4 regions of the Candidatus Pantoea symbiotica genome follow, and region 4 is predicted to be linked to each of the others. Evidence: riboswitches for the same ligand, from Rfam matches in the RefSeq annotation. Region 4 holds a riboswitch; each other region holds the start of a gene.
What was found. A riboswitch is a leader RNA that binds a small molecule or an ion and turns the genes downstream of it on or off. The one in region 4 is predicted to bind thiamine pyrophosphate.
Positions count from the first base shown of each region.

Region 1: another riboswitch for thiamine pyrophosphate. It lies ahead of thiM (hydroxyethylthiazole kinase); the one in region 4 lies ahead of ACXIZX_RS24535 (FAD-dependent oxidoreductase).
Region 2: another riboswitch for thiamine pyrophosphate. It lies ahead of thiC (phosphomethylpyrimidine synthase ThiC); the one in region 4 lies ahead of ACXIZX_RS24535 (FAD-dependent oxidoreductase).
Region 3: another riboswitch for thiamine pyrophosphate. It lies ahead of thiB (thiamine ABC transporter substrate binding subunit); the one in region 4 lies ahead of ACXIZX_RS24535 (FAD-dependent oxidoreductase).

Region 1 covers NZ_JBSZHR010000002.1:2,536,304-2,540,859, reverse strand. The annotation lists gene ACXIZX_RS12380 (family 20 glycosylhydrolase) at 1-903, opposite strand, end outside; gene chiP (chitoporin ChiP) at 955-2,352, opposite strand; TPP riboswitch at 2,621-2,716, shown strand; gene thiM (hydroxyethylthiazole kinase) at 2,750-3,535, shown strand; gene thiD (bifunctional hydroxymethylpyrimidine kinase/phosphomethylpyrimidine kinase) at 3,532-4,332, shown strand; gene fbaB (class I fructose-bisphosphate aldolase) at 4,480-4,556, shown strand, end outside.
Region 2 covers NZ_JBSZHR010000002.1:4,281,657-4,286,212, reverse strand. The annotation lists gene hemE (uroporphyrinogen decarboxylase) at 1-385, opposite strand, end outside; gene nudC (NAD(+) diphosphatase) at 425-1,198, opposite strand; gene rsd (sigma D regulator) at 1,287-1,793, shown strand; TPP riboswitch at 2,029-2,129, shown strand; gene thiC (phosphomethylpyrimidine synthase ThiC) at 2,220-4,142, shown strand; gene thiE (thiamine phosphate synthase) at 4,139-4,556, shown strand, end outside.
Region 3 covers NZ_JBSZHR010000002.1:466,421-470,976, reverse strand. The annotation lists gene ACXIZX_RS02760 (MFS transporter) at 1-106, opposite strand, end outside; gene sgrR (HTH-type transcriptional regulator SgrR) at 362-2,023, shown strand; TPP riboswitch at 2,138-2,233, shown strand; gene thiB (thiamine ABC transporter substrate binding subunit) at 2,280-3,266, shown strand; gene thiP (thiamine/thiamine pyrophosphate ABC transporter permease ThiP) at 3,266-4,556, shown strand, end outside.
Region 4 covers NZ_JBSZHR010000003.1:837,989-842,544, forward strand. The annotation lists gene ACXIZX_RS24525 (MFS transporter) at 1-1,176, shown strand, start outside; gene ACXIZX_RS24530 (6,7-dimethyl-8-ribityllumazine synthase) at 1,270-1,707, opposite strand; TPP riboswitch at 1,883-2,002, shown strand; gene ACXIZX_RS24535 (FAD-dependent oxidoreductase) at 2,132-3,076, shown strand; gene thiS (sulfur carrier protein ThiS) at 3,060-3,257, shown strand; gene ACXIZX_RS24545 (thiazole synthase) at 3,261-4,019, shown strand; gene ACXIZX_RS24550 (ThiF family adenylyltransferase) at 4,031-4,556, shown strand, end outside.

The DNA of each region.
Region 1 (4,556 bases), on a different contig from region 4:
GTCGTAACCAATGATATCGGTACCGCGTGGTGTGATGCGCAGTTCATAAGCACCAGAAACCGCATCTGCGCCACGGAAATGATTAACGGCGATACGAGTATGAACGGCATAACCCGCTGACTGCTGTTTGAGCCCCATCAAATCGAAACGCTGCTTAACCGCATCCGCTTGATTGCTTGCCAGCACTTCAAGATGCAAGGCGACGCCACGGCTCAGATCAACATCGGCAGCATGAACTTTCACCGAGCGCGGCGTTGGGGTGATTTGTCCGCGCAACGCGTTAGCAGGCAGTTGCGCCACATCGGCATTCTTCGTGAAACGACTTTGCGGCAGCATCAGCACGTTTTTATCGTCGACGATGCGCTTCCATTGTTCGCCAAACGGCTTAACGAAGTCGCTGAGGTTTTCGGTATCGGTGCTGGTGATGATTTTTGGCGAGGCATTGGCGGCGGTGACGTACCAACGCGGCATCACGTCAGTGATAAACAGCTGCCAGTATTCATTCACGATCGGGATCTCAATCGACTCGCCAGCCGCGATGCCTTTGAATTTTTCCGTGGGTTCCAGGCGGGTGAGATCCCCGACGATGTGCGTCATTTTGAACTGATCGTTATCGACCCGCAGCGTTTCGTGCACGTTGCTCATGTAGATCGCCCAGTTTTTACTGGTGAGCGCCGGGCCGTTGTTGGTCAGCGTGATGGTGGCGGTATTGCAGGATGCCCAATCGGCGCCGAGTTTCGCGCAGTTCACGCCGTGATCGGCCGCCTGGTTGTCAGTGACCTGATACTGCACGCCGAACTGGCTGATTTGGTCGACGACCTGCTGATTACTGCGCGGGGATGAACTGCAGGCGGCAAGGCCCATCACGCTCAGCGCCAGTAAACTAATTTTTAACTTTTTCATACTGTTATCCTTCTCCACGGAGGTAAGTCTCTGGCTCCTGCCAGATCGGGGTCAAAACAGGGTGAATGGCGCGACGACCATAAATTTGATGTCTTTTTCGTCCTGGAAGATGTTGCCGTAACCGCCGCTGTAGCTGGGAAGATCGCTGTGATTGTCGTAGCGGGTGTAATGCAGTTTGAATTGCGTGTCTTTGGCGCGGCCTTGCTGGATGGTGTAAACCAGGTCCATGCTCCACGCCGACTCTTTCAGGCGCTGGTTTTGGTCGTAAATCGGATTGGTGGAAGGCTTCGCGTCCCAGCCATAGGCGTATGAAGTGCCGACTTGCCAGCCGGGAAATTGCCAGTGCCCAAGATCGACCATCACACCGGCGAACAACGCTTTCTCACCGTTGGCGTTCCAGTCAGAGCGGGAATCCCACCACACATCCATGCGGCCATTCGAGCTGGCATAGGACGGCGTCATACGCTGCAGGAAGAAGCCCTGATTACCTTCGGCTTTTACCCATGTGCCTTCGAGACGGAAATCGAACGCGCCCATCGTGTAGCCGAACGTCAGCGCCTGCAGCCAGGCGAGGCCATCGTAAACATCGTTGACCTGGCCCACGCCGCTGTTGTCACGATCTTTCGCGCCGTAAAACTGATAGCTGGTGCGCAATGGCGCATCGGCCAGCGGCAACTGATAAGAGGCTTTGGCAAAATACTGATCCATGTAATTCGCCGCCTGGCCGTATGCGCCTTCCAGCACCAGCGAGTTTTTGAAATCGTATTTGGCACCAAAGGATTGCAGCCACGGAATCTCCGTCACGCCATCGGCCTTGCGGAAGTTGTACATGTCGCGATACCACGGCGCTTTGTATTCGTCCGTCCACATCCAGGAGACGGAAAGGGCGCCCGCATCGCTAAAATCGAAGACGGTGCCAGCCTCAACACCGCGATAGGTGCCGGGCAGGAAACTCCAGTGCGGTGCCAGTAGCGTCTGCCCGCTGGGTTGCAGATAGCCGGCGCGCAGCCAGTTATCCTGCCATTTTGCCTTGATCGCCGCTTTATAAAGACTTAAGCCGCTCTTATCACCGCTCCAGTCCTCATCCCAGCGCGTACGGGCGTTGCTGAAACCAATTTCATTCGGTGCTGCCGGGCCGCCATTACTTAACTCCACTGCGCCAAATGCCGCAAGATCGAGGCCAATCACATCACCGGCATAACCGGATGAGAAGTCGAGATTGGCGTTAGCAGAGGCGTGATGCAGATTGGCATCATACTGACCGTACGCGCCTTTTTGCGGATCCATCTCTTTGCGATCGCGCTGACGTTGCCAGTAAAACAGGTTGCCAGTGAGCGATGAGTCTTCGACAAAACCCGTGGCGTGGGCAGAGGGAACAGGCACAAAAGTACCGGCAAACAGGGCAGAGATAATAGCCGCAGAGAGCGGGGCGCGTGGAATCCGACGCATAGCAAATCCTCCGTGATGCTTCCATGAACAATTAATAAATCCGTATTGTTTCGTCATGAAACAAGTTGCGAGGGATGCTATTTTTCGCGACGCGAATTATCAATGGAATTTATTACAAAATATGACATGGCACGCAAAAAGAAGGGTTTTTAAGGACTTTATTCAATCAGTTAGATGAACGCGTAAAATGTAACTTTTCGAGCAAGATCCACAGAGAAAGTGGCGATTGCTTGCTTTAATCTGGCTTGTTCCCTATGCTCGCCAACGTAGTTTTGACTCGGGGTGCCCCTCTAATACAGGGCTGAGATACACCCGCTGACCTGATCTGGATAATGCCAGCGTAGGGAAGTCAGATGCCTGACCGCATTCGCCTTCTTGATCGCCGGTTGGGAGCCTTATGAAACAGCCTGACCTTCTTTCCCCCGCGCAACTCGCGCACTCTTTGCAACTGCTGCGTCAGCAAGCGCCGCTGGTGCACTGCATGACCAATGACGTGGTGCAAACCTTTACCGCTAACGTGCTGCTGGCACTGCAAGTCTCGCCCGCGATGGTGATCGATCCTGAGGAAGCGGCGCAGTTTGCCGGTTTTGCCGATGCGGTGTTGATCAACGTAGGCACCTTAACCTGCGATCGTCGTGATGCGATGCTGGCGGCGGTGCAAGCAGCGCAAGCGGCAGGCACGCCGTGGACGCTGGATCCGGTGGCGGTCGGCGCATTAAGCCTGCGCACCGCCTTCTGCCAGCAGTTGCTGAGCCTGCAACCGGCAGCGATTCGCGGTAACGCTTCAGAAATTCTCGCTCTGGCGCATCAGGCCACCGGCGGACGCGGCGTCGACAGCCTGCATCAGGCCGATGCCGCGCTGAGCGCCGCTCAGCAGCTGGCGCGTGATTTCAACACAATTGTGGCGGTGACCGGTGAAGTCGATTACGTCACCGATGGCTTGCAGACATTCTCGATTCCCGGTGGCAGCCCGCTGATGACGCGCGTGGTTGGTACAGGTTGCGCGTTGTCAGCGGTGGTGGCGGCCTTCACCAGCTTGCCAGGCGATCGCCTGCAACATGTGGCTGCGGCTTGCCGCGTGATGTCGTTGGCCGGTGAGCTGACAGCACGCCAGGTTTCAGGGCCGGGCAGCTTTGTCGCCACCTTCCTCGATACGCTGTGGACGCTGGAGGTGAAAGCATGAAACGCATCAACGCCTTGACCATTGCCGGCACCGATCCGAGCGGCGGCGCGGGTATTCAGGCCGATCTCAAAGCCTTCTCCGCATTGGGCGCTTATGGCACCAGCGTTATTACCGCGCTGGTGGCGCAAAACACCTGTGGCGTGCAGTCGGTCTATCGCATCGAACCGGATTTTGTCGGCGCACAGCTCGATTCGGTGCTGGATGATGTGCGCATTGATGCCGCGAAGATCGGCATGTTGTCCGAAACCGCGATAGTCGAGGTGGTCGCCGAGCGGCTGAAACGGGCCAGCCTGCCGTTTGTGGTGCTGGATACGGTGATGATTGCCAAAAGCGGCGATGCGCTATTGTCGCCAGATGCCGTAGCCAGCGTGCGTGAATTGCTGCTGCCGCAGGTCTCGCTGATCACGCCGAACCTGCCGGAAGCCGCGGCGCTGCTGGGACGCGCTATGGCGCAGGATGAGAAGACCATGTTGCAGCAGGGCGATGCGCTGCTCGATCTCGGCTGTGAAGCGGTGCTGATGAAGGGTGGGCATCTCAGCGATGCCGAAAGTCCGGATTGGCTGATTACCCGCGACGGACGCCAGCGCTTTACCGCGCCGCGTGTTAATACGCGCCACACGCACGGCACCGGTTGCTCGCTCTCCGCCGCACTGGCGGCGTTGCGTCCGCGTCATGATGATTGGGCGGCAACGGTGGCCGAAGCCAAGGCGTGGCTACAACAGGCGCTGTTGCACGCCGATTCGCTGGAGGTCGGTAAAGGCATTGGGCCGGTGCACCATTTCCATCAATGGTGGTAGGGCGTAACGCCAGATTGCCGCTTTTTCACTGCGCATCCGTCTGAAAAATGGAGTCAGCAATTTGCCAGCCTGGCGCTTTCCGGTCCAGGCTGTTGGGGGCGAATCGGCATCGGCCGGTTCCAATCCAGCCATTTATCAGGAGCGAACATGACGGACATCGTACAGTTATTGGGCAAAGAGGCGGACAGCCTTCTTCAACATCGCTGCATGACCATTCCAGCGGA
Region 2 (4,556 bases), on a different contig from region 4:
GCACCGCGTTCATCACATAACCGAGTTCTTGCTCTGGATCCGGCACCGGCAGCTTATCGACATCCGCACGGCAGGTGATCGGATTGGAGAAACGTGGGCCTTCGCCGGTCTCAAAGTAGAGCCCAAGTCCCATCGCATCTGGAATGGTGAGGATATCGCTGAAGAGGATTGCCGCATCCAGCGCATAGCGACGCAGCGGTTGCAGCGTGACTTCACACGCCAGCTCAGCATTCTTACACAGCGACATAAAATCACCGGCTTCAGCGCGCGTGGCTTTGTACTCCGGCAAATAGCGCCCAGCTTGTCGCATCATCCATACCGGCGTGACATCAACCGGCTGACGTAACAGGGCGCGCAGATAACGATCGTTCTTCAGTTCACTCATAATGGGCTCTCTCATGCTAAGGCCGGCAGTGTAGCATTTTCACGCCGTGCTGGCGCGACACAGGGCAACGGTATCTTCAATCAGGCGACGCGCCACCGTGCCGGGCGGCGGTAACAGCGGCAGATCGTCATAGCGATACCAACCGGCATCCAGCAGCTCTTTACCGTCGTGTTGCAGATCGCCGCCATCATATTCCGCCATATACGCCATCATCAGAGAGTGCGGGAACGGCCACGGCTGCGAGGTAACGTAGCGCACGTTTTTCACCCGCACGTTACTCTCCTCCATCACTTCCCGCGCCACCGCTTGTTCTAGCGTTTCGCCCACTTCGACGAAGCCGGCCAGAACGGTATAGATGTTGTTGCGATGGCGCGCATGATTGGCAAGCAGGATCTCATCGCCACGGCGAATGGCCACGATGATGCACGGCGCAATTTGCGGGTAATAGCGCTCGCGGCAGTGATTGCACAAGCAGGCAAATTCGCGTTTGCTGATGTGCATCTCATGGCCGCAATAGCCGCACCAGCGATGCGAGCGGTAAAACTCTGCCAGCTGCACGCCACGTCCGGCGATTTGGAACAGGCCAACATCTTCATCAATCAATTGACGCACAGAGCCCATGCTGTCCGGGCGCGGCTCGCGTACCAGCCAGACATTCTCGCCCTGCCACTCGCCAATCAAAATGCCGTTGCTGCCGTTCAGGCCAAAATCGCTGGCTAAGCCATGCGGCAATTCACCCTGCGGCATCCAAAGTTTTTGCTCATGGCTGACAACCCACCAACCAGCGTCTAAGCTTGAGATCTCACGTTGCATCTTAATCGTTGTCCTTAGCGTCAAATCGCACGCTGAAATCCTAATATTAAGTGTGTAATAAACAACTATAACCTACCTGGAGCCCCATATGCTTAACCAGTTAGAGAACCTGACAGAGCGTGTAGGTGGCAGAAATGAATTGGTGGATTCATGGCTGCGCGCCCGTCGACAGCTGCTCGTCACTTACTACGAGCTTATTGGCATGAAGCCACAAAAAGATGCGTTAACTGCGCTGGATGAACAGGCGCTCGATGCGTTTTGTCACAACCTGGTGGATTACCTGTCTACCGGCCATTTCAGCGTGTATGAACACATCATTAGTGAGATGCAGGGTGATAGCCCATTAATCGTGGCCGCGCAGATTTATCCGGCACTTGAGGCGAATACCGATCGCATCATGCAGCTCTACGACACCCATCTGCAGCAAGCGATTAACGATGATAATTGCGTGGATTTTCAGACCGCGCTCTCTGAAGTCGGCGAGGTGCTGGAATCGCGCTTTACGCTGGAAGATAAGTTGGTGCAGCTCGCCTGGGACAACCAGCTGGCGCGCCCGCCGGTTGCCAACGACAGCGTCATCGCCCGCCCGGCTTAGCATCCCGAAGATGTAAAAAACTTGTTATTCAAGAAAAGCCCTCTTATGCTGAATGGGCTTTTTTTATTTCTTCTTTCAGAAGTATGAAGAGTAAGGTTTTGCGGTTTAAGCGTAGCGTGCGCAGCCAGTTTGCACTCGGACAGCGCGCAGGGACCGGAGCGTACACGTAGTACGTGACGGTCACGAGCACTGCCCAGGTGCAAAATGGCAAGCAAAGTAGCTTAAACCACAAAACACAACCTTGTCGGAGTGCCCTCCGGGGCTGAGACCGTTAATTCGGGATCCGCGGAACCTGATCAGGTTAGTACCTGCGAAGGGAACAAGAGTAGACATCATCAGCACGTTGCAAGCTGGCGCCCAGCATCGTCGCTGTTACTCCTTCCGAACTCTGGACAAGCAACTTCCAACCTTTACCGGAAACTTGCTATGTCTGCTAAAACTTCTCGTCGTGAACAACGCGCTCAGGCGCAAGAATTTATCGATTCTCTGCAGGGAACCGCTTTCCCCAACTCCAAACGTATCTGGATCACTGGCAGCCGCGCGGATATTCGCGTGCCGATGCGTGAGATACAGCTCAGCCCGATGCACATCGGCGGCAGCAAAGAACATCCGCAATATGAGCCGAATGAAGCGGTGCCGGTTTATGACACCGCCGGTGCTTATGGCGATCCTCAAGCCACTATTGATGTGCATCAGGGACTTGCAAGACTACGCGCCAACTGGATCGAAGATCGTGGCGACAGCGAAACCATCCACCAGCTAAGTTCCAGCTACACGCAGCAACGTCTGGCCGATGAAGGCTTGGATCACCTGCGTTTTGAGCATCTGCCACAACCGCGCCGCGCCAAAGCGGGTCGCCGGGTTACCCAGCTGCACTATGCACGTCAGGGCATCATCACGCAGGAGATGGAGTTTATTGCGCTGCGCGAAAACATGGGCCGCGAGCGTATTCGCGGTGAAGTGCTGCTACAGCAGCATCCGGGCCACAGCTTTGGCGCTAATCTGCCGGAAAATATCACCGCTGAATTTGTCCGCCAGGAAGTCGCCAGCGGCCGCGCCATCATCCCTTCTAACATCAACCATCCCGAATCCGAACCGATGATCATTGGCCGCAACTTTCTGGTGAAGGTAAATGCCAATATTGGTAACTCGGCGGTGAGTTCATCAATTGAAGAAGAAGTAGAGAAGCTGGTGTGGTCGACGCGCTGGGGCGCAGACACCGTGATGGACCTCTCAACCGGCCGCTACATTCATGAAACGCGCGAGTGGATTTTGCGAAACAGCCCGGTGCCAATTGGTACAGTGCCGATTTATCAGGCGCTGGAAAAGGTGAACGGCATTGCAGAAGATCTCAACTGGGAGATTTTCCGCGACACGCTGCTGGAGCAAGCGGAACAAGGTGTCGACTACTTCACCATTCACGCTGGCGTGCTACTGCGCTACGTGCCGATGACGGCCAAACGCCTGACCGGCATTGTGTCGCGCGGCGGCTCGATCATGGCGAAATGGTGCCTGTCACATCACACCGAAAGTTTCCTCTATCTGCACTTCCGCGAGATTTGTGAAATTTGTGCCGCCTACGATGTGGCACTGTCGCTCGGCGACGGCCTGCGTCCCGGCTCGATTCAGGATGCCAACGATGAGGCACAATTTGCCGAACTGCATACGCTGGGCGAACTGACTAAAATCGCCTGGGAATATGATGTGCAGGTGATGATTGAAGGTCCGGGCCATGTGCCGATGCAGATGATTCGTCGCAATATGACCGAACAGCTTGAGCATTGTCACGAAGCCCCGTTTTACACGCTTGGCCCGCTCACCACCGATATCGCGCCGGGCTACGACCATTTCACTTCTGGTATCGGCGCGGCCATGATTGGCTGGTTCGGCTGCGCCATGCTGTGCTACGTGACACCTAAAGAACACCTTGGTTTGCCGAATAAAGATGACGTGAAGCAGGGGCTGATCACCTACAAGATCGCCGCACACGCGGCGGATCTGGCGAAAGGTCATCCCGGTGCGCAGATCCGCGACAATGCGATGTCGAAAGCGCGTTTTGAATTTCGCTGGGAAGATCAGTTCAATCTGGCGCTCGATCCGCACACCGCACGCGCCTATCACGATGAAACTCTGCCGCAGGAATCGGGCAAAGTCGCGCACTTCTGTTCGATGTGCGGACCAAAATTCTGCTCAATGAAAATTACTCAGGAAGTGCGCGAGTTTGCCGCCCGCCAACAGGCTGAAGCTCAGCCGATAGAGATTGGTATGGCGCAAATGTCGGATGCCTTCCGCAATCGTGGCGGCGAGCTTTATCACGCTGCCGATACCCTTAAAGAGGAAAATGTATGACCGACGCCTTTCCTGCCACGGCCCCAAAACTGGGGCTGTATCCGGTTGTTGATAGCGTGGAATGGATCGCGCGCTTGCTGGAAGCCGGTGTGCGCACCATTCAGCTGCGCATCAAAGATTGTGAAGATCATGAGGTGGAAGATGCCGTGCGCGGGGCGATTGCGCTTGGCAAACAGTATCGCGCTCGGCTGTTTATCAATGATTACTGGCGATTAGCCATTAAATATCACGCTTATGGCGTGCACCTTGGCCAGGAAGACCTCGATGTCGCCGATCTGGCGGCCATCCGTGAGGCGGGATTGCGCCTGGGTTTATCGACGCATGATGATGCCGAGCTGGATCGGGCTCTGGCGCTGCGCCCCTCTTATATTGCGCTTGGCCACATCTATCCTACGCAAACCAAAGACATGCCTT
Region 3 (4,556 bases), on a different contig from region 4:
GCGTCGGCGCCTGCAGCGCACCGGCCACGCCGGTCATAAACGACACTGCCATAAATGAGAGATAGACCGGATTGATGCGACGTTGACGCGTTAACAGCGATTTCATGCAGAAATCCCTTTGCGGATAAAAAAAGGTAGAGAAATGAGGGTAGAAGATTCTACAGCAAAACGAAAAAAGCCAGCAGATAAAGCGCTGCTGGCGGTGAAAATGCACCCTACTCAGAAAGAGGTTCCACGTCGGCGGAACCGCTGGCAGAGCGCCATTCGTTGCTGAATGCCTCCCGCTCTTCCATTACCGTGCAGTATGCCTCTAATATGAGGCAGGAAAAACTGAGCGATTCTGACAAGGAGTTCCCCTTTTATGTCCTCATCACGTTTGCAGCAGCAATTCATCCGCTTATGGCAAAGCTGTCAGGGGCAGGATCAGGAAACCACGCTCAACGAGCTGGCGGATCTGCTGCACTGCTCGCGCCGGCATATGCGTAACCTGCTTAACGCCATGCAGAGTGAAGGCTGGCTGATTTGGCAGGCGGAAGCGGGACGCGGCAAGCGCTCGATGCTGAGTTTCTGCTATACCGGCCTGGCGCTCCAGCAGCAGCGTGCTGAGGATCTATTGGAGCAGGATCGCATCGAACAGTTAGTGCAGCTGGTGGGTGATAAAAATCAGGTGCGCCAAATGATCGCGGCGCATTTAGGTCGCAGCTTCCGCCAGGGCAAACACATTCTGCGCGTACTCTATTACCGTCCGCTGCCCAATCTGCTGCCCGGTTCGCCGCTGCGCCGCTCGGAAACCCATCTGGCGCGACAAATTTTCAACGGCCTGATGCGCATAAATGAGGAAAAGGGGGAAATCGAACCCGATATCGCCCATCACTGGCAGCAAACCTCGCCGCTGCAGTGGCGCTTCTTCCTGCGCCCGGCGATCCGTTTTCATCATGGTCGTGAGCTGGAAATGGAGGATGTGATTGCTTCGCTGGAACGCGTGCGCAGCCAGCCGCTGTTTTCTCACATCAGTAAACTGGATTCGCCCGCGCCCTGGACGCTGGATATCCATCTGAGCCAGCCGGACGATTGGTTGCCATGGCTGCTGGCCAGCGTCAGCGCGATGATCCTGCCGCGCGAATGGCCAACGCTGCGTCAGTTTGCCCGCCAGCCGATTGGCACCGGCCCGTACAGCGTGGTGCGCAATCAGCAAACGCAGCTGAAGATCGCCGCTTTCGATGATTACTTTGGCTATCGCGCGCTGATTGACGATGTGTCAATTTGGGTGCTGCCGGAGATCAGCGATGAACTGGTGTACGCCGGAGTCAAACTGCAAGGCGAAACCGCCGATGAAAAATCGGAAGAGAGCCGTCTGGAAGAAGGCTGCTACTTTCTGCTTTACGATCAGCGCTCCGCATTGGGCCGCGATGCGCATTTCCGCCGCTGGGTGAGTTATCTGTTTAATCCAATCGCCTTATTGAATCATGCTGGCGTCGGCTATCAGCGTTACTGGTTCCCCGCTTATGGCTTGCTGCCACGCTGGCACCATCGCCGCGATCTCACGCCCGCCGACAAGCCAGCAGGTTTAACCCAACTGACGCTGAGCTGGTACAGCCATCACGTTGAGCATGAAGGTATCGCCAACGCGCTGCGACCGCTGCTGGCGCAGCAAGGTGTTGAGCTAATCACCCGCGTTGTGAGCTACGAAGAGTGGTTCGAGGGCGAAGGTGAAAGTGACATCTGGCTCGGCAGCGTCAACTTTACCTTGCCGCTCGAGTACGCGCTGTTCGCCCAACTGTTTGAGCTGCCGTTGATGCATCACTGCATCCCCATTGACTGGCAAGCCGATGCCGCGCGCTGGCGGCAAAAGGATTTACCCTTGGCGGATTGGAGTAAACAGCTGATCGACAGCGACTATCTGCATCCGCTGTTCCATCACTGGCTGCTGCTGGAAGGACAGCGCAGTATGCGCGGCGTGCGCCTCAATACGCTCGGCTGGTTTGACTTCAAATCAGCCTGGTTTGCGCCTCCGGAGCTGTGATACGCAGCAAAATCTGTAGGGTCGCCATTTATGGTGACCAGGTGCGCAACTCGGATACGTTAAGACTTCCAGCCAGTGATCCTTTCGCGCTGTCACATAAATGACTAGAATGAGCCGTTCTCAACGGGGTGCCTTGCTATCAGGGCTGAGAGAAACCCGTCGAACCTGATCCGGCTAATACCGGCGTAGGGATTTGAGATGTCTCACTCCTCAGATCCTTTGCGACTCAACTTATCTTCTCCTCAAGGAGCGCAAAGTGTTAAACAAAGTTCTGCCTGTGTTGCTGCTGGTTGCGGCACCGGCTTTCGCTGCCAAACCGGTTCTCACCGTTTACACCTACGATTCGTTCTCTGCCGATTGGGGCCCCGGCCCGGCGGTAAAAAAAGCCTTTGAGGCGCAGTGCGACTGCGAACTGAATTACGTAGCGCTGGAAGATGGCGTATCACTGCTTAATCGTGTGCGCATGGAAGGCAAAAACAGCAAAGCCGATGTGGTGCTGGGACTAGATAACAATCTGGTGCAGGCAGCGGAGAAAACCGGGCTATTTGCCAAAAGCAGCGTTGATACCAAAGCATTAACGTTGCCAGATGGCTGGCACAGCGACACCTTCATTCCGTTCGATTATGGCTACTTCGCCTTCGTCTACGATAAAAACAAAATGAAGAATCCGCCGAAAAGCCTGAAGGAACTGGTCGAAAGCCCGGAAAAATGGCGCGTGATTTATGAAGATCCGCGCACCAGCACGCCGGGCCTTGGCCTGCTGCTGTGGATGCAAAAAGTTTATGGCGATAACGCGCCTGACGCGTGGCAGAAGCTGGCACAAAAAACCGTTACCGTCACCAAAGGCTGGAGCGAAGCTTACGGCCTGTTCCTGAAGGGCGAAGGCGATCTGGTGTTGAGCTACACCACCTCTCCGGCTTATCACATTATCGAAGAGAAGAAAGAGAACTATGCTGCGGCCGAATTCAGCGAAGGCCACTATTTGCAGGTGGAAGTTGCCGCACAGTTCGCCAGCAGCAAACAGCCCAAGCTGGCGCAGCAGTTCATGCAGTTTATGGTTTCTCCGGCCTTCCAGCAGACCATTCCGACCGGCAACTGGATGTATCCAGTGATCAAAAGCGATCTGCCAGCCGGTTATCAATCTCTGCAGGTGCCCGCCAAGGCGTTGCAATTCACGCCAGCCGAAGTGGCCGACCATCGTGCTGCGTGGATCAGCGCATGGCAAAGCGCCGTTAGCCGTTAATGCCCGGCTGGTTAATTCCCGGTAGCGCCATCGCGCTGTTGCTGTGCGCGGTGGCGCTGCTGGCGTTTGGCGCATTGGTGATGGTTGCGCCGGCCACCGACTGGCGTGCGCTGCTCGACGACAGTTATCTGCATCATGTGCTGCTGTTCTCGTTTGAGCAGGCGCTGCTGTCGGCGCTGCTGTCGGTGCTGCCCGCAATCTTGCTGGCCCGCGCGCTCTATCGCCGCCGTTTTCCGGGACGCAATCTGTTGCTGCGCCTGTGCGCCATGACGCTGGTGCTGCCGGTGCTGGTGGCGGTGTTTGGCTTGCTCAGCGTCTACGGTCGCAGCGGCTGGCTGGCGCAACTGTGCGCGGCCATTGGCTTTGACTACCACTTTTCACCGTATGGCCTGCAGGGCATTCTGCTGGCGCACGTCTTCTTTAACCTGCCGCTGGCGACGCGCCTGCTGTTACAGGCGCTGGAGAGCATTCCCGGCGAGCAGCGGCAAGTCGCCGCCCAGCTTGGCCTGCGTGGCTGGAATCTGTTTCGCTGGCTGGAATGGCCGTGGCTACGCCGTCAGATTCTGCCGACGGCGGCGCTGATCTTTATGCTCTGCTTCGCCAGCTTCGCCACGGTGCTGGCGCTGGGCGGCGGACCGCAGGCCACCACGCTGGAACTGGCGATCTATCAGGCGCTGAATTTCGACTACGATCCGGGCCGCGCGGCGCTGCTGGCGCTGTTACAGCTCGGTTGCTGTTTGCTGCTGGTGTTGCTGAGCCAGCGCTTTAGCAAAGCCATTCCCACCGGCAGCCAGAACATTCGCGGCTGGCGCGATCCGCAGGATTCATGGCAGGCGCGCATCAGCGATACTGTATTGATTGGCCTGGCGCTGCTGCTGCTGTTACCGCCACTGGCGGCGGTAATCGTCGATGGTTTGCGCGGCGGCGTCGCCGGTGCACTGCAACAAGCGGCGCTGTGGCAAGCCACCTTTACCTCGCTACGCATCGCCGTGGGAGCCGGCGTGCTCTGCGTGGTGCTGACCATGATGCTGCTGTGGAGCAGCCGCGAACTGCGACAGCGCCACAACGTGGTCGCCGCGCAGGCGATGGAGATGAGCGGCATGCTGATTCTGGCGATGCCGGGCATTGTGCTGGCGAGCGGTTTCTTCCTGCTGTTCAACGCCACCGTCGGTCTGCCGCAGCGCGCCGATGGTTTAGTGATCTTTACTAATGCCCTGATCGCCATCCCTTACGCCATGAAAGTGCTGGAGAATCCGATGCGCGATATCAGCGCCCGTTACAGCCAGCTCT
Region 4 (4,556 bases):
AGCCAAATGGCCGGCGTGGTGAGCGGCATCTTCTTTATTGGTTATCTGTTTTTACAGGTGCCGGGCGGACGTATCGCGGTGAATGGCAGCGGCAAACGCTTTATTGCCTGGTCACTGACCGCGTGGATGGTGGTGTCGATCGCCACCGGTTTTGTCACCAACCATTATCAGCTGCTGGCGCTGCGTTTTGTGCTGGGGATTTCCGAAGGCGGCATGCTGCCGGTGGTGTTAACCATGGTTAGCAACTGGTTCCCGGAAAAAGAGCTGGGTCGCGCCAACGCCTTTGTCATGATGTTCGCGCCGTTAGGCGGCATGTTCACCGCGCCGATATCGGGTTACATCATCAATGTGCTTGACTGGCGCTGGCTGTTCATTATTGAAGGCCTGCTTTCCGCCGTAGTGCTGCTGGTGTGGTGGCTGGTGATCGCCGATCGTCCTGAAGAGGCGCGCTGGTTACCGGCACGTGAAAAGGAATATTTGTTGCGCGAACTGGCGCGCGAAAAGGCACAGCATCTGCAAAAGGAACCGATCAGCAAAGCGCCGTTGAAAGCGGTGTTTCGCAACTCGGGCCTGATGAAGTTGGTGGCGCTCAACTTCTTCTATCAAACCGGCGATTACGGTTACACGCTGTGGCTGCCGAGTATCCTGAAAAATCTCACCGGCACCAATATGGCGGGCGTCGGCCTGCTGGCAGCGATTCCTTTTGTGGCGACGGTGCTCGGCATCTACGCCATTTCATGGTTAAGCGATCGCACCGGCAAGCGCCGTTTGTGGGTGATGGTGTCGCTGTTCTGCTTTGCTGCCGCCTTGCTGGCGTCGGTGGTGCTGCATGACAACGTCGCCGCCGCCTATATCGCGCTGGTGGTGTGCGGCTTCTTCCTCAAAGCGGCAACCAGCCCGTTCTGGTCGATTCCCGGACGTATCGCTGCGCCAGAAGTGGCGGGCAGCGCGCGTGGCGTAATCAATGGGTTGGGTAATCTGGGTGGATTCTGCGGACCGTACTTAGTCGGGATCATGACGCTGCTGTATAGCCAAAATGTGGCGATTTGCTGGCTGGCGGGTTCGCTGGTGATCGCGGGAATCTTTACGCTGTTACTGCCGAAAGAGTGCGATATCAATCCATCTGAAACGCGCCGACCTATGAAAGAAAATCATTTGATGAGTGTGAAACACTGAGTGAAGCGAGGCTGGCACTATTCTGAATATTAACAGTAGAAAGTCATATTAAATAAAAGGGAGCGCCTGATGAGGTGCTCCCTTTTTAATGCATCAATCAATCGACAGATTGTGAATAGCTAGCGCAGCGCGCGCCGCTTCTTTGCCTTTCTTAATAAAATGCTCGGTATAGAAGTTTTCGATAACATCAACCGGCTGGAAATTATGCGGCGTTAATGACACGGAGAACACCGGCACATTGGTGGTCAGCTGCACATTCATCAGGCCATCAACCACCGCAGCGGCAACGAAATCATGGCGATAGATACCGCCGTCAACCACCAGCGCGGCGCAGACAATCGCATCGTATTTGCCGGTTTCGGCCAGACGCTTAGCCAGCAGCGGCATTTCAAATGCGCCAGGCACTTCAAGCACTTTTAATTCTGCTTCTACGGATTGATCGGCTAATTCTTTTTCAAAACCCACCAGGGCATTATGGACAATTTCTTTGTGCCAGCCGGCTTTAATAAATGCAATTTTAATATTCTTCATGGATATTCCGACATCACCTGTAATTGGTTCTTGCGCATAAAATAATGTGTTTGTATACCATATGTTACGTTTGTGATCCACAAAGCCCAGGTAGCGATAAATGCCTTGCTGCTTATTTCCCTGTAAACGATCTGGTTATTCCGCGCTTGACGGCGACCATCGCCTGCAATACAAATAGACGCGTCGGGGGAGTCTCGCCAAAGAGACTGAGAGGCTAATAGCGCACTGCGCGGCTTAGCGACCCTTTGAACCTGACCCAGTTGATACTGGCGTAGGAAGACTGACAGTCTTGTTCTTTGGGCTGTCTGGCGCTCAGGCAAGCTCGATGGTTGCGCCATTTCCCTTCTCCTGTATCTGCGGGTCTCAGCTAACACTGAGAGGCCGATGTGAATTCCCCCTTTTTGAACATCCCGGAACCGGCGCTGTGAGCCGCTGGAGCGTGCTCGGCTGCGGCGTGGCGGGTTTGTGCGTGGCTACCTTGCTGGCGGAACGCGGCGAAGACGTCGAGGTGATTGGCGATGATGCGCGTCGCCCGGCATCGTGGTTTGCTGGCGGCATGCTGGCGCCCTGGTGTGAAGCCGAAAGTGCGCCGCGCGACGTCATCACCCTAGGACAACACGCCGCCGCATGGTGGCAACAGCGCGTCAGCAGCGTCAAGCATCAGGGCACGTTGGTGGTTGCGCCGCCGCGCGATAGCCAGGAACTCAACCGTTTCGCCCGTATGACCGAGCAGCACCAATGGGTCGATCCCGCCGATATCGAACCGGCGCTGGAAGGGCGCTTTGCGCGCGGTCTGTTTTTCGCCGGGGAAGCGCATCTCGATCCGCGTCTGGCGTTGCAGGAGATGCGAGACAAGCTGATCGCCCACGGCGTGCCATTCAACAATCACGCGCCGAGCGGCCAGATTATCGATTGTCGCGGCATCCACGCCGCGCCGGAACTGCCGCGCCTGCGTGCGGTGCGCGGCGAAATGCTGATTCTGCACAGCGAAGAAGTGCAGTTTTCCCGCCCGATTCGTCTGCTGCATCCGCGTTTTCCCTGCTATCTGGTGCCGCGTCGCGGTGGCCACTTTATGCTCGGCGCCACCATGATCGAGAGCGACGATGCCAGTGCCATCAGCGCGCGCGCCATGATGGAGTTGCTCAGCGCCGCCTACGCCATCCATCCGGCCTTAGCCGAAGCGCGCGTCATTGAAAGCGGCAGTGGGCTGCGTCCGGCTTATCCGGCGAATCTGCCGGAAATCCACTATCACAATCACATCTTTTATCTCAACGGCATGTATCGCCACGGTTTTCTGCTGGCACCGATGCTGGCAGAGCAGCTGATGCAGCGTCTTTCTGGGGAACTTAAAAATGAACATTCAGCTTAACGGCCGCCTCATCAGCACGCAGGCAAAAAGCCTGAGCGAATTGCTGATCGAGCAGCAAATCGACGTGGCCTGCGTCGCCACCGCCTACAACGGTGCGTTTGTGCCAAAAAGCCAGTACCACACGCAGTTGCTGGATGAAGGTTGCCAGCTTGAAGTGCTGTCACCGATGCAGGGAGGTTAAGCGATGTTTTACGATTTTGACCCACAATCACGCTTCCTGCTTGGCACCGCCGGTTATCCTTCGCCCGCCATTTTGCAGCAGGCGATTGCCGCCTCCGGCACCGATATCATCACCGTCAGTTTGCGGCGCGAAGGCGCGGCGGGCGCGGCTTTCCGCGAACTGCTGACCGGCCTCAACATCCGCGTGTTACCGAATACCGCCGGTTGTCACACGGTGAAAGAAGCCGTCACCACCGCGCACATGGCGCGCGAACTGTTCAACACCGCGTGGATCAAGCTGGAAGTGATTGGTCACGCCGACACACTGCAGCCCGATCCCTTCGCACTGGTTGAAGCCGCGCGCATCCTCAGCGCAGAGGGTTTTCAGGTGTTTCCGTACACCACTGAAGATCTGATCGTTGGCGAAAAGCTGCTGGCGGCGGGCTGCGAACTGTTGATGCCGTGGGGCGCGCCGATTGGTTCCGGTCAGGGCTTGCGCAACATCGACGGTCTGCGCGCCATGCGTGCGTGGTTCAGTGACATTCCGCTGATCATTGATGCTGGCATTGGCGCGCCGTCGCAGGCGGCGCAGGCGATGGAGATGGGCTTCGATGGCATTCTGCTTAACACCGCCGTCGCCAAAGCGGGCGATCCGATCGGCATGGCCAACGCCTTCCGTTTGGCGATTGAAGCCGGGCAAGCCGCGCGCGCTGCCGGATTGATGGAGAAGCGCGATATGGCAGCCGCTTCCACGCCGATCTTTGGCCTGGCAAATCTGAGTTGAGGCAGGAAAACATGCAACGTTATCAACGCCAGATGATGCTGCCGGAAATCGGCGAAGCAGGGCAGCAGAAGCTGCTCGACGCGCGCGTGCTGGTGGCGGGTGCGGGCGGATTGGGCGCCACGTTATTGCCGCAGCTGGTGGGCGCGGGTGTTGGCCATATTCGACTGTATGACGACGATGTGGTGGCGCTACATAACCTGCATCGGCAAACGCTGTTTACTGAGCAGGATATCGACCAGCCCAAAGTGCTGCGCGCGCAGCAGGCATTGCAGCAGCGTAATCCGCAAGTGCAGATAGAAGCAGTGCAGCAGTCGCTGAGCGCTAGCAATGTGCAGCAGGCGCTCGCGGGCTGCGATCTGGTGATCGATGCCGCCGATAACTTTGCCGTCACCTATCAACTTTCGGATGCCTGCATGAAGGCGGGTATTCCGCTGATCAGCGCCTCGGTGTTGGGCAGGCAAGGTTACGTCGGTGGATTCTGTGGCGGATCGCCGAGCTATCGCGCGGTATTTCCGCGCTTGCCGTCATCGGCGGCGA